One region of the Clostridium lamae genome, then DNA from elsewhere that is predicted to be linked to it. Evidence: a T-box and tRNA genes for the amino acid it is inferred to sense, from the RefSeq annotation. Region 1 holds a T-box; the other holds one or more tRNA genes.
The links. A T-box is a leader RNA that pairs with one kind of tRNA and senses whether it is charged. The one in region 1 lies ahead of asnS (asparagine--tRNA ligase), so its partner is inferred to be a tRNA-Asn.
Positions count from the first base shown of each region.

Region 2: it encodes a tRNA-Asn, which carries the amino acid that the T-box ahead of asnS (asparagine--tRNA ligase) is inferred to sense. The anticodon was not compared.

Region 1 covers NZ_JASCQJ010000006.1:103,253-111,181, forward strand. The annotation lists gene QK892_RS05225 (CDGSH iron-sulfur domain-containing protein) at 79-774, opposite strand; gene asnS (asparagine--tRNA ligase) at 889-2,283, opposite strand; T-box leader at 2,336-2,601, opposite strand; gene QK892_RS05235 (hypothetical protein) at 2,696-2,854, shown strand; gene QK892_RS05240 (DUF3221 domain-containing protein) at 3,051-3,404, shown strand; gene QK892_RS05245 (metallophosphoesterase family protein) at 3,709-4,407, opposite strand; gene QK892_RS05250 (M24 family metallopeptidase) at 4,528-5,607, shown strand; gene QK892_RS05255 (purine-nucleoside phosphorylase) at 5,747-6,565, opposite strand; gene murC (UDP-N-acetylmuramate--L-alanine ligase) at 6,855-7,929, opposite strand, start outside.
Region 2 covers NZ_JASCQJ010000002.1:119,338-127,266, reverse strand. The annotation lists rRNA gene QK892_RS01680 (23S ribosomal RNA) at 1-1,830, shown strand, start outside; tRNA gene QK892_RS01675 (tRNA-Asn) at 1,889-1,963, shown strand; gene QK892_RS01670 (response regulator transcription factor) at 2,095-2,775, shown strand; gene QK892_RS01665 (sensor histidine kinase) at 2,772-4,160, shown strand; gene QK892_RS01660 (hypothetical protein) at 4,162-5,646, shown strand; gene QK892_RS01655 (TldD/PmbA family protein) at 5,650-7,029, shown strand; gene QK892_RS01650 (TldD/PmbA family protein) at 7,044-7,929, shown strand, end outside.

The DNA.
Region 1 (7,929 bases):
TAAGTTTTGGTACAGGGTTAACAGTAGTAGGGGGATTAATTTAAATTCGGGGCTGTTGAAACAACCCCTTAATTTATTTTAAACTAGTTTTAAATGAGAGCCATCGCAAAATGGTGGATTTTTAGTATGATTACAAGCGCATAAATGTGTTTTTTGAGTTTTTTTAGCAGTAAAAGCTAAAGGGATAAAATTTGTTCCTACATGTGCACCATTGCAAAAAGGTGAAGATGAACTTTTACCACAAGTACACCAAAAATAAGTTTCATTTTCTTTTAAATCAACTGAAATTGGATTCATTTTTGATATTGAAGATTTGTCCATAATAACTTCTTGCTTAGATTCAGTATCCATGGAATCATATTCAAATTTTATTTTATTAGAAAGGTCTTCATCTTGTTTGGCTACATTAAATAAGTACATTAATACACTTCCTGGATAAACAACGTCAACACTTAAATAGGTACGTTCTAGTGACTTTCTAGCTAAGGATATAGTACAGTTATCATCATGACCTTTATTACATTCCATGCATATCTTACATACGCTTGCAATGCCTTTAGCAATAAGATCTTTATTATATAATTTCATATCAGTTTTAGGTATTAGTTTTTCACCATCGTTGATTATTTGAATTGTATTTGGATTTGAGGCTTTTATGGCATTTATAGAAAAGCCTATATTACACTTTGACTTAACGCAATCTTTTGTTTCATAAGACTCGCATTCTAAACAAATAAGATTCAAGTTTTCTTGTGTTTTTTCATAATTATTCATTTATATCTCTCCTTTACATTTGTATTATCGTATGAAAATTATGAAGTTTAAATTTTGAGGATTTTAAAAAATATAATAACCCTAGTAAATATATTATCTACTAGGGTTATTATATTAAAATTCAGATTGTCCTGTAGTTCTTGGGAATGGGATTACATCTCTGATATTTGCCATACCTGTAATGTACATAATAAGTCTTTCAAAGCCTAATCCAAATCCAGCATGCTTAGTTTCTCCGTATTTTCTAAGCTCTAGATACCACCAGTAGTCTTTTTCGTTAAGACCCATTTCAGCCATTCTCTTAGTTAAGACATCAATTCTTTCTTCTCTTTGGCTACCACCTATAAGTTCCCCGATTCCAGGAACTAAAAGGTCAGTTGCAGCAACTGTCTTTCCATCATCATTTAATCTCATGTAGAATGCTTTAATATCCTTTGGATAATCAGTTACAAAAACTGGTCTCTTAAAGTGTTCTTCTGTAAGATATCTTTCATGTTCTGTTTGTAAGTCAATTCCCCATTCAACTGGGTATTCAAACTTCTTATCAGCTTTCTTTAATATCTCAACTGCTTCAGTATAAGTTACCTTTCCAAAGTCAGATGAAACTACATGGTTTAATCTATCTAAGATTCCTTTATCAATAAATTGATTAAAGAATGCCATTTCCTCTGGACATTCAGCTAGAACATATTCTAAAACATATTTAAGCATATCTTCAGCTAATTCCATATCATCTTGTAAGTCAGCAAAAGCTATTTCAGGCTCTATCATCCAGAACTCTGCAGCATGTCTTGCTGTGTTTGAATTTTCTGCTCTGAAAGTAGGACCAAATGTATAAATATTTCTAAATGCTAATGCATAGCATTCACCATTTAATTGTCCTGATACTGTTAGGTTACTTTCTTTACCAAAGAAGTCTTGTTTAAAATCTATTGCTCCTTCTTCAGTCTTTGGAACATTGTTAAGATCCAGAGTTGTAACTCTAAACATTTCTCCAGCGCCTTCAGCATCACTTCCAGTTATTAATGGAGTATGAGTGTAAACAAATCCTCTTTCTTGGAAGAACTTATGAATAGCATAAGCAGCTACAGAACGTACTCTAAATACAGCTGAAAATGCATTACTTCTTGGTCTTAAGTGAGCTATAGTTCTTAAATATTCAAAAGTATGTCTTTTCTTTTGAAGCGGATAATCATTATTAGACATTCCTTCCACTATAACTTCTTTTGCTTGAATTTCAAAAGGTTGCTTAGCTTCTGGAGTAGCAACTAAAGTACCTATAACAGTTATTGATGAACTAATAGGTAATTTCGAAACTTCTTTAAAGTTTTCAATTTTGTTATCAAAAACAACTTGAACGTTCTTAAAGAAAGTACCATCATTTACTTCTATAAACCCAAAAGCATTAGATGCTCTTAATGTTCTTATCCAACCAGAAATTTTAATTTCTTTAGTTAAATATTCTTCTTCGTTTCTATAAAGAGATTTTACATAAACAACTTTACTCATTTCTTTTCCTCCTAGTTAATTTTTATAAAATAAAAAACCTTCCATCCCAAATACAAGGGACGAAAGGATAATTTCGCGGTACCACCCAAGTTGCTATTATAAATAGCCACTCTTCTAACACTAAATAATGTCATTCAAATAATAACGGTTTGAATCCGTCTAAGTCTACTTAAGTGACTTTAAGATAAACTTAAATTTTCACTTGTTCGGTTAGAAACTCAGAGATGTTCTTCACTAAAGGCTTCGTATAAGGCTTACACCATTCCTTACTCGCTAAGACTACTTCCATATAGCTACTCTTCTCGTCAAAGTAATAATACATATATAGTTTATTAAGATTTTACATCAATTTACTAACATTTGCAACGTTAAATCATAATATAATTTTAGGAAATAAATTAAGGAGATTTAAATGGATAATAAGAATTTTTTAGAGAAAAAATTTATTGAATTAAATAAGCTAAAAAGCATGTTAATAACATATCCAGAAGATTATAAAAATAGCATAATGGAAGTAATGGAGAGAGTATGTAATCAAATTGAAGCATATCTTAGAGATGGTTCAAAATAGAAATTTTAGTTTTATTAAAACTATCATATGAGAATAGGGATAGTGGATAGATATATTTTTTTAAATACAACTACTATTCCTATGAAATATAGAAATTCTATAATAATAGAATAATAATATAGAATATTGAATAAAATTTAGAGAGTTCTATGGATAATTTATAAACCATTTATTTATATTCTTCAAAAAGGAAGTGATGAAAATAAAAAATAAAAAAATATTTTGGGGAATTGTAGTAGTTACATTTCTTATGAGTAGTATATTGATATATTTGTTTAAGCCAATGACAATGAATGATATTTACGATAAGCCAAATTTTGCAGGGGAAGTGATTGATGTATCTGATAAATCAATTTTAGTTTCTGTTAACAAAGATGAAGATGAAATTAAAAGTAGTGATAAAATCAGCGTCTCTCTTGATGTTAAATTAAAAGATAGTATTACAAATTTTAAAGTTGGCGATAAAGTAAGAGTATTCTATGACGGTGTTATATTAGAATCCTATCCAGCACAAATACATACAGTTTATGCAATTTTATTAATTGATTGATTAGGTTAAAATGCAAAATATCATATTGCGGTGACTTGGAGCGAATGCGAGGTCGCAAAAATATAAAATAATCAATTTTTAAACACCGAAGTATTGAGGTGTTTATTCCTTTAGTGTATAGAAGAATACATAATATCTTTTGGCGACTTGGAGCGAATGCGACGGAGCAAAAAAGATATTATGAAAATTTTATAAATACCGAAGTATTGAGGTATTTATTCCTTCAGTATGTGAGGAGATAGATATTATATTCTGGCGACTTGGAGTTTACGACGGAGCAAGGAATATAATATCTATCTCCTTTTTACTCGATTCCACTTTCATATGATGCTATTAATTGTCCAGGGAAACGTAACATTTGAGCATCTTTAACGATTCTTTTATATTCATATTCTAATTCTCTAAACTTCACATCAATACTTTTATCTTCTTTAATTTCAATTAATGCATAGGTAGAATTTGGACGACCTATTTTAGGCTTCCCAACACTGCCTACATTTACATATGTTTTATCGCCAAATTTTTTATATGAAGGAATATGAGTATGTGCACATACCAGTACATCTTCATTTATTTCTTCCATTATTTTTTTAGTATTTTCACCATCTTCAAATAGGTATTCATTTATTTTATCTGGGCTACCATGAGCAAATCTTACTTTCACTCCATTAAAATCATAATCTAGTTTTGTGGGCAATTGTGATAAAAAGAATTTATTTGAGGCTCTAACTTCTTCAACAGTCCAAGGTAGTGAAAAAGAATTGATAGAAGTATCTCTTATAAATGTAAAACCGCCATCTACTACAGAGGCATCATAATTACCTTTTATGCAAGGAATTTCTCTTCTTTTAATTAATGCTATAACTTCGTTTGGATGAGGACCATATCCAACTAAATCTCCAAGACAAACTACTAAATCAACTTTCTGTTCATCTATATCTTCTAGCACTTTCATTAGTGAATAAATATTTCCGTGTATATCTGAAATTGCTGCTATTTTCATAATTAAGCCTCCTAAATAATTAATAATTTATTATATCACTATAAATAATTTATATAAATAGATATTATTTTGTTAATGAGGTATATTATAGTTATACTAGAAATAGAGGTGAAGAATAGTATGAAGATGAATAGAGTAAATAATGTGTTAAAAGAGATGGAAAAGCAAGGTTTAAATCAAATGATAGTATCATCGCCACCTGCTATATTCTATTTAACAGGAAAGTGGTTTTCTCCAGGAGAGAGACTGGTAGCTTTATATTTAAATACTAAAGGGAATCATAAGCTTATTGTTAATAAATTATTCCCAGTATATGAGGATTTAGGTGTAGATTTAATTTGGTACACAGATATTGAAGATCCAATACAAGTTTTATGCACAATTGTGGACAAAGAAAATGTTTTAGCTGTGGATAAAAATTGGCCTGCACATTTTTTAATTAAGCTTATGAATAATAATGGAGCAAAGGCTTTTGTTAATGGCTCTCCAATTATAGATAGATTAAGAATGATAAAAGATGCTGAAGAAATAGCATTAATGAAAAAGTCATCAGAAATAAATGATAAGGTTATGTTAGAATTATGGGATAAGTTAGAAGAAGGAAAGACTGAAAAGTATTATGCTAGTCTATTAGCAGATTTATATGAAAAGCATGATGTACATGAATTTTCATTTTCTCCAATAGTAGCAGTTAGTCCTAATGGGGCTGATCCTCATCATCATTCAGATAATACTCCTATTAAGAAGGGACATAGCATAGTTATAGATATTGGTGGAGTATATAACTCATATTGTTCTGATATGACTAGAACTATATTCTTTGGTGATGCACCAAGTGAGAGACATGCAGAAATTTATAACATAGTTAAAGAGGCAAATTTAAGTGCTATAAGAAAAGTAAAAGAGGGAGTCAAATTCTCTGAAATAGATAAAGCTGCAAGAGATTATATTGAAAATGCGGGATATGGTGAATACTTCACACATAGAACAGGGCATAGCATAGGAATAGAAGACCATGACTTCGGAGATGTTAGTTCTACAAATAACGAAGAAGTTAAAGAAGGAATGATATTCTCTATCGAACCAGGAATATATCTAAAAGACGATATTGGAGTTAGAATAGAAGACCTAGTTTTAGTAACCAAAGATGGATGCGAAGTTCTAAATTCAGTAACTAAAGACATAACAATAATCAAATAAAAATTTTGAGTTGTTAAAAATAAATTGAAAATAAAGATGTAGAATGTGAAAGATATGGTTTTTTCAAAACTCCGTAAGGAGTTTTAACCTCAATTTTACATTCTACATTTTACATTCTACATTGTGCTTCAGCACATTCCTATATTTGTTCTATTATTTTATTCATAAGCTTAGTAAATGTATCTTTTACCTTAGCTGAAGTTTCCATAACTTCTTCATGATTTAAAGGTTGATCTAATATACCAGCAGCCATATTAGTTAAGCAAGATATTCCAAGAACTTTCATTCCTGAGTGTGCAGCAACAATTACTTCAGGAACAGTTGACATACCAACAGCATCTGCACCTACAATTCTTGCCATTCTTACTTCTGCAGGAGTTTCATAAGTTGGGCCGCTAAACATCATATAAACTCCCTTTTGAATTTCTATATTTAAATTTTTAGCAATTTCTTCAGCTTTTGCTACTAATTCTGGAGTAAAAGCACTAGACATATCAGGGAATCTTGGACCAAATTCATTTAAGTTTCTACCTATTAAAGGATTATCTCCAGAGAAGTTAATTTGATCTGTTATAATCATTAGGTCACCAGCTTTGAAGTTTTCGTTTACAGCACCACAAGCGTTTGTAACTATAAGAGTTTCAACTCCCAATAACTTCATAACTCTTACTGGAAAAGTTACTTCATTAAAATGATATCCTTCATAGTAATGGAATCTACCTTGCATAGCTACTACGCATTTTCCATTTAACATACCTATAACTAATCTTCCGGCATGACCTTCTACAGTTGATATAGGGAAATGAGGAAGTTCTTCATAAGGATAAAATTCTGGATTTTCGATTGAATCAGCTAATGAGCCAAGACCAGAACCTAGTATTAATCCAACTTCAGGTTTATACTTAGATTTTTGAATTATAAAATCAGCAGCATTTTTAATCATCATTGATAAGTCCATAAAAATCACCTCTATATATAAATTTATTTTGTTAACGTATAACTAGTTTCTTGTAAATTATAAAATAATTTTTGGTAAAAAGAAACATAAAAGACCAATAATATCAATATTGTTAGTATATTAGTCAAAAGATGGCATAAGCATACATAAAAAAATACTATAAGACATCACCTTATAGTATTTTCTTTTATTAATTTTTTTATTAACTAAAAGTTTATAAAAAAGTATTATTCAGTAAATAAATTTCATAATTCCGAATGGAATGAGGAATGTAATATTTATCTCCTTTTTATTTTTCTAATATTATATTCGCTACTTTAACTACATCTCCAGCACCTATAGTTAAGACTATATCATTTTCTGAAGCCTTATTTTTCAAATAATCAGCCGCTTCATCATGACTATGGACATTAGTACATTTAATTCCCTTAGCTCTTAATGCATTACCAAGATCTTCAGAAGATACTATGCCGGTGTCTTTTTCTCTTGCTGCATAGATATCCATAAGAAGAAGCTCATCAACATCATCAAAACAAGTAGTAAATTCATTAAATAATGTTTTTGTTCTTGTATAAGTATGAGGTTGGAATACAGCATATATATTTTTATGAGGTATTAAGTCAGCAGTATCTAATGTAGCTTTTATTTCTACTGGATGATGTGCATAATCATCTATTATAGTAGCTCCGTTAAATTCACCTTTATATTCAAATCTTTTATGTGCTCCTTTGCATTCTTTTAGACCTTCTTTAATTTTATCATAAGGAACATCGAATAATAATCCTACGCAAATAGTTGATAAAGAGTTTAATATATTATGTTTTCCAGTAGTATTTAAAGTAACTTCAAATAAGTCTTTATTATCTTTACAAACAGTGAAAGTTGCACAACCCTTATTATCAAAAGAAATATTCTTAGCTCTTACATCACCTTTATCTAATCCATAGCTAATAGTGTTGCATTTAGCTTTCTTTAATATTTCATTTACATTATCATCTTCACAGTATCCAATTAAGTATCCATCTTCAGGAATTATATTAGAGAATTTTTCAAATGTCTCTTTTATATGATTTAAGTCTCTATAGTAGTCCAAGTGATCAGCATCAATATTTAATATAATTCCTATATTAGGATAGAACTTAAGAAAAGATTCCTTATATTCACAGGCTTCAGTAATAAAGTACTCACTATCTCCAATTTTAAAGTTACCATCTATAATATCTAATTCGCCACCTACTAATATTGTAGGATCAAGCTCTGCTTTTAAAGTTATATGAGAAAGCATAGATGTTGTAGTAGTTTTACCATGAGTACCTGCTACGGCTACATTATATTTATGGCCTTTCATAATTAGACCAAGGAAT
Region 2 (7,929 bases), on a different contig from region 1:
TTCTAAGACAACTAGGATGTTGGCTTAGAAGCAGCCACTCATTTAAAGAGTGCGTAATAGCTCACTAGTCGAGAGATCCTGCGCCGAAAATGTCCGGGGCTCAAACTTACCACCGAAGCTACGGGCTCAAGTTTACTTGAGCGGTAGAGGAGCGTCGTAATCGGGCTGAAGTCGTACCGTAAGGAGCGGTGGACTGATTACGAGTGAGAATGTTGGCATTAGTAGCGAGATGTAAGTGAGAATCTTACAGGCCGAAAATCTAAGGTTTCCTGGGGAAGGCTCGTCCGCCCAGGGTTAGTCGGGACCTAAGCCGAGGCCGAAAGGCGTAGGTGATGGACAATTGGTTGATATTCCAATACCACTATTATCGTTATTATCGATGGTGTGACGGAGAAGGATAGGATGTGCTAGCGATTGGAAATGCTAGTCTAAGCATTTAGGGAGTTAAGATAGGCAAATCCGTCTTAACAATCCTGAGGTGTGATGGGGAAGGCCTTTTAGGCTGAAGTATCTGATTCCCTGCTTCCAAGAAAAGCATCTAGAGAGAGAAATAGTGCCCGTACCGCAAACCGACACAGGTAGATGAGGAGAGAATCCTAAGGCCATCGGAAGAATTGCAGTTAAGGAACTAGGCAAATTGACCCCGTAAGTTCGCGAGAAGGGGTGCCTGCGAGAGCAGGCCGCAGAGAATAGGCCCAAGCAACTGTTTAGCAAAAACACAGGTCTCTGCTAAAGCGTAAGCTGATGTATAGGGGCTGACGCCTGCCCGGTGCTGGAAGGTTAAGGGGAACACTTAGCGCAAGCGAAGGTGTGAACTTAAGCCCCAGTAAACGGCGGCCGTAACTATAACGGTCCTAAGGTAGCGAAATTCCTTGTCAGGTAAGTTCTGACCCGCACGAATGGCGTAATGACTTGGGCACTGTCTCAACTGCAAATCCGGCGAAGTTGTAGTGCGAGTGAAGATGCTCGCTACCCGCGATTGGACGGAAAGACCCCGTAGAGCTTTACTGTAGCTTAGCATTGAGTTCCGATATTGTCTGTACAGGATAGGTGGGAGACTGAGAAACTAGGGCGTCAGCCTTGGTGGAGTCAACCTTGGGATACCACCCTGACAGTATTGGGATTCTAACCGGACGCCATGAATCTGGTGACGGGACATTGTTAGGTGGGCAGTTTGACTGGGGCGGTCGCCTCCTAAAAAGTAACGGAGGCGCCCAAAGGTTCCCTCAGAACGGTCGGAAATCGTTCGTAGAGTGCAAAGGCAGAAGGGAGCCTGACTGCGACACCCACAAGTGGAGCAGGGACGAAAGTCGGGCTTAGTGATCCGGTGGTACCTCGTGGGAGGGCCATCGCTCAACGGATAAAAGCTACCTCGGGGATAACAGGCTGATCTCCCCCAAGAGTCCACATCGACGGGGAGGTTTGGCACCTCGATGTCGGCTCGTCGCATCCTGGGGCTGTAGTAGGTCCCAAGGGTTGGGCTGTTCGCCCATTAAAGCGGCACGCGAGCTGGGTTCAGAACGTCGTGAGACAGTTCGGTCCCTATCCGTCGCGGGCGTAGGAAATTTGAGAGGAGCTGTCCTTAGTACGAGAGGACCGGGATGGACTGACCTCTGGTGCACCAGTTGTTCCGCCAGGAGCATGGCTGGGTAGCTAAGTCGGGAAGGGATAAACGCTGAAAGCATCTAAGCGTGAAGCCCCCCTCAAGATGAGATTTCCCATAGCATAAGCTAGTAAGACCCCTTGAAGAACACAAGGTTGATAGGTCAGAGGTGTAAGTGTGGTAACATATTTAGCTGACTGATACTAATAGGTCGAGGGCTTGACCAATAAAATATAGTTATTAATTCATGTGCAATTTTCAGAGAACACTCTGAAAATAAAATATTCCGTGGTAGCTCAATGGTGGAGCACTCGGCTGTTAACCGATAGGTTGGAGGTTCGAATCCTCTCCACGGAGCCATTTTATATTTTAAAGAGTTTTATAAGAGTAGATTTTAAATCTATTGTTATAAAACTCTTTTTTTACATTTATTGATATATTTAGGGTATAATTTATTTATGTAGTATAAACTATAGCTTAGGGGGGAGAGAATGAATAAAATTTTATTAGTAGAAGATGAAGAAAGTATAAGAGGCTTTTTAAAAATAAATTTACAAAGAAATAATTTTACTGTTATTGAAGCAGCAAGTGGTGAAGAAGGATTAGAGTTAGCTAATAAGGAGCAACCTAAGATAGCAATCTTAGATGTAATGTTACCTGGAATTGATGGATTCATGGTTTGCAATGAATTGAGAAATAACTTTTCAGAAATGGGAATTATTATGCTTACAGCGAAGGGACAGGATATGGATAAAATTATGGGATTAGAATATGGTGCAGACGATTATATAGTTAAGCCCTTTAATCCATTAGAAGTAGTATTAAGAGTAAAAGCATTGCTTAGGAGGCTAGGAGAAGATGATAAAGAAAAATTAAAACTTGGCCCATTTGTTATAGATCTTTATTCTCAAAAATTATTAAAAAACAATATCGAAATAGATGTTACTCCAAAGGAATATTTATTGATGAAAATATTTTTTGAAAATCCTAACAAAGCTTTTAGTAGAGATGAACTATTAGATTTAGTATGGGGAAAGAACTATTTTGGTGATGCCAAAATTATAGATGTAAATATCAGAAGGCTAAGAGCAAAGATTGAAGATAAGCCTTCTACACCAGATTATATTGAAACTGTATGGGGGATAGGTTATAGGTGGAAGTCAAAGGTATGAAAAGTATAAAAAATCAGCTACTAAGAGGTATAGTAATAATTATTTTTTCTACTGTTATAGTATTGAATATATTGCTCATGGTATTTATAAGAAAATATTATTATGATAATATGGAATCAATTTTAAAAAGTAGAATAGAAGTTTCAATGAATTTCTATAATAAGTATTTTTCTTATAGGTCTTTAGTAGAAAATATTTATGATAATGTAGATGCTTTTTGGAATGATAATAATGCGCAGGTTGAAATATTTGATTCTACTGGTAATTTGCTAATGGATTCTATAGGAATAAAAGACAATAAGTTGATAAATGCTCCTGATGTAGATAAAGCACTTCATGGAGAAGCATCAAGATGGATTGGAAAAGTAGATTACTTTGATAAAAAAGTGATGGCAGTATCATATCCGTTAGAGATTGATGGTGAAATAATAGGAGTAATTAGATTTATTACCTCATTAGAAGAGATTGATGGGATTATAAGAAATATAATGCTTATATTTTCAAGTATATCTATTGGAGTATTATTGTTAGGAGTTCTATTAAGTATAGTTTTGGCTAACAGCATTATAAGGCCTATAAAATATTTAAATCAAGTTGCAGAAAAAATGGGAAGTGGGAATTTAAATATTAGAAGTGAGATTGTCAGTCAAAATGAAATTGGACAGTTATCAAATACTTTAAACTTTATGGCAAATGAGATATCTACCAGAGAACAATTGAAAAATGAATTTATTTCACAAGTTTCTCATGAATTGAGAACTCCTTTAACTGCTATTAAAGGATGGGCTATAACATTAAATAGTGAAGAAACAGATAAGGAAACCTTAGAATTAGGATTTAAAATAATAGAAAAAGAAACAGATAGGTTATCATTAATGGTTGAAGAACTATTAGATTTTTCTAGACTCATAAATGAAAACGTAAGTATAGAGCTAAGGGAGGTAAATATCATAGAATTTATTAATCATATTCAATCTTTTATGTCTCCAAGGGCACATAAAGAGGGGATTGATTTAAAGTTTATTTATGAAGCTAGTGGAAATATTTTTATAGATAGTAATAGATTAAAACAAGTTTTTATAAATATACTAGATAACGCATTTAAATTTACTGGTTCTGGAGGGAAAGTATTATTTAAAACACTAACTGATGATGAAAAAATTAAATTTGTCATTGAGGATGATGGATGCGGAATATCTGAAGAGGATTTGCCTAGGGTTAAAGAAAAGTTCTTTAAGGGTAAGAACTCTAACTCTAAAAATGGTATAGGATTATCTATATGTGATGAAATAATAAAGCTCCATCATGGAGAATTTAATATATACAGTGAATTAGGAATAGGAACAAAGGCTGAGGTTATTATTCCAATAATTAAGGAGGAATAATATGAAAACTTTAAAAGTGTTTTTTTCTTTGATATTGATTTTCATATTTACAATTAATATTGGTTGTAGTAAAGTAAATGGAAAAGATACACAATCTATAAAAGCACCGAATAATGAAAATTTAATTATAAGTGGAACTTGGAAAATTGAAGATATAAACATTATTGATGATGAAATCGAAAATAAGGATGAAATATTGTCACAAAAAAATTCGTTAATTAGTATATCTAAAAACAAAATATCTATTTTTAACAAATCCTATCAAAATCCTAGTTTTAAGCTTAAAGTTGTAGATGGAAGCTATGTTCTATCTTATGAATTAGATCTTAAACTAAAAGATATTATAGAATCGTCAAATAAGTTAGATATAATTTCAGTAATAGACTCAAATAAATTAGTAGGAGAATTCATAGTTATAGATGATAATAATGGGTACCTATTTTATTCAGGTTTATTATTAAAGCTAGTTAGAGAAGATATAAATCCTATAGAAGTAGAAAATTATTCAAGAAATCAAATTGAGGCAGAGGTATTAGAGGAAGATTATAATAGCGATGTAGGAGTAATGATAGCTTTAAAAACTCCAAGAATAAAAATGGAAGATGGAAGTTTTTCAGAGGCAAGTTATAGAACTTTATGGATATCATTTAAGGATGATAAATTAGAGCCTGTTTTAGAAAAGAATAATATTATTTTCCCAAGATTAAATGGTATATGGACAATTGAAAATAAAGTAAGTAATACTGAAAATGTCCATAATGAATACTTTATAGCGAAACCAATAGATAGTAGGGAAGATTCACAATTAGTAAGAGAGAAAACAATAAATTTATATAAGGATATAAACTTTATTTCAAATGATTATATTTCTATTGAGAGATTTGAGGGAGATTATTTTAATAATGTATTTCCTATGTATATTACAATTCCTATTGATAATATAAATTCATTTGAAGGGCTTAGCATAGAAGAAATTTATTCTAATGAAGTTAAACAAAAATATGAAAGAGATTTCAACGAAGAATATGATAGTTTAACATCAGAGCTAAAAAGTACATTAAATAAAGAAGTAGATTATACTAATTTTACAATAAAAAGAATAGAAGGAAAGTGGACATTAGTAGGAAAAATTTCATCACAAAATTCTAATGAAGAGGGTTTAGATTTCAAGTTATCGATAAATCCAAGTAAGAAAATATTGAATTATGATACATTATTAATACCATGGAAGGATTTAAAGGGAAGTTTTCCATTTATAGAGGATGCATATACATCTCCTACTGGAAGAGTTGCAATAATTATATTCAACAATAAATTATTTGTGTATGAATTAGAGGGGAGAAGCATAAAAGGAAATCCATTAATGAGTATGGATCTAAATGAAGGGGAAAGTGTTATAATGTCAGAATGGGCAAGTGGGTCATATGTTGATACATGGGCAAGAGCTTTTAAAGAAGGTAGAGTAATTAATATGGAGGAGGAATAAATTATGTTGTCAAAAGATATATTATCTAGTGTTTTAGCTAGATGTTTAATAACTGGAGGGGATTTTGCAGAAATATTTGAAGAAGATTCTATAGATACATCTATAAGTATTTTAAATGGCAAAGTTGAAAACTCTATATCAGGAAGAACACATGGAATAGGAATAAGAATTTTTAAAGGATTTAAGAGCGTGTATGCTTATACTAATAATACAAGTTTATCTGCATTATTAGATACTGCTGAAAAGGCAGCATTAGCTCTTGGAGAATTAAAAGAAGATATAAGTATAGTTTTAAATAGAAAAGAAGTTTACAATAATAACCCCATAATATATATCCCATCTTCTATAAGTATAGATAAAAAAATTAATGTAATGAAGTCTGGATATAAGGCAGCGAAAGAGTACCATGATGAAATATCACAAGTATCAGTTGGATATTTGGATAAGGAACAAAATATTTTAATAGCGAATACTGAAGGATTATTAACAGAAGATAAGAGAGTAAGAACAAGATTTATGATAAGTTCAGTTGCTTCTGCTAATGGTGAAAATCAAACAGGATACGAAGGGCCAGGAGCTCATAAAGGCTTTGAATTATTTGATGATGTTGATCCCGAATATTATGGTAGAGAAGCTTCAAGAATTGCTTATACTATGTTACATGCTAAAAATTGTCCAGCTGGTAAAATGACAGTTGCGATTGATAATGGATTTGGTGGGGTTATATTCCACGAGGCTTGTGGTCACTCTTTAGAAGCAACTGCAGTTGCAAAGGGGAATTCAGTATTTACAGATATGCTTGGAAAGCAAATAGCTTCAACTAAAGTAACGGCAATCGATGATGGGACTATTCCTAATGCTTGGGGATCATTAAATATCGATGATGAAGGAAATAAAACTAGAAAAAATGTTTTAATTGAAAATGGAATATTGAAAGGATATTTAATAGATAAATTAAATGGTAGAAGAATGGGGATGGAGGCAACAGGAAGTTCAAGAAGACAGAACTATAAATTTGCACCTACTTCTAGAATGACAAATACTTATATTGCTGCTGGAAATGATGATGAAGCAGAAATAATTAAGTCAATTTCTGAAGGATTATATGCGAAGAAAATGGGTGGAGGATCAGTTAATCCAGTTACTGGAGAATTTAACTTTGCTGTATCTGAAGGGTATATTGTTAAAAATGGTGAAATACAAGAGCCTGTTAGAGGTGCAAGCCTTATAGGTAAGGGCAGTGAAGTATTAATGAATATAGATATGGTAGGCAAGAACTTTGCACAAGGTCAGGGAATGTGTGGTTCTATATCAGGAAGTATACCAACTAATGTAGGGCAGCCAATGATTAGAGTAAAAGAAATTACAGTAGGTGGAAGATAAGGGGGGAATAGGACATGGAATTAAAAGAATTTATTGATAAATTATTTGAAAAAGCTAAAAATAATGGATTTGATGAATATGAAGTTTACTATGTAGATAGAGAGAGTTTAAGCATAAATATTTATAAAGAAGAGGTTGAGAAATATAATTTAACAACTTCTTATGGATTATCTTTTAGAGGAAAGATAAATGAGAAAATTGGATATTCTTATACTGAAATATTAGATGAAGATGCTATAGAAATGTTAGTCAAGAATGCTAAAGAAAGTGCTCTAGCTATTGAAAATGAAGATATTCAATTTATCTATGAAGGAGATAACGAATATGCAGAAGTTAGTACCTATTATAAGGCTTTAGAAAATCTTCCAGCAGATAGGTTAATAGAGTTAGCACTAGAGATGGAGAAAGAGGCTAAAGCGCTAGACCAGAGGGTTGTAAGTTTTGAGGGATGCGGAATAGGCTATAGCAATTCAAAATATGGAATAATTAATTCTAAGGGATTAAATCTAGAAAATAAATCTAATTTACTTAGTGCATATGTAGTTCCAATTATAAAAGATGGTGATAATATGCTCGACGGAATGGGCTATGTAACGGCTAATTCTTTAGAAGAAGTAAATCCTAAGAAATTAGCTAAAGATGGGATTAATGAAGCTGTTTCAAGAATAGGGGGTAAATCTATACCTTCTGGTAAGTATAAAACTATAATTAATAATGAAGCTATGGTTTCAATACTATCAACCTTTGCAGGAGTATTCAGTGGGGATGCAGCGCAAAAGGGATTAAGTTTATTAAAGGATAAAGAGGGAGAAATCATAGCAAGTGAAAAGGTAACCTTACTAGACAATCCACATTTAGAGAAGGGATTAGCATCAGTTCCATTTGATGATGAAGGAGTAG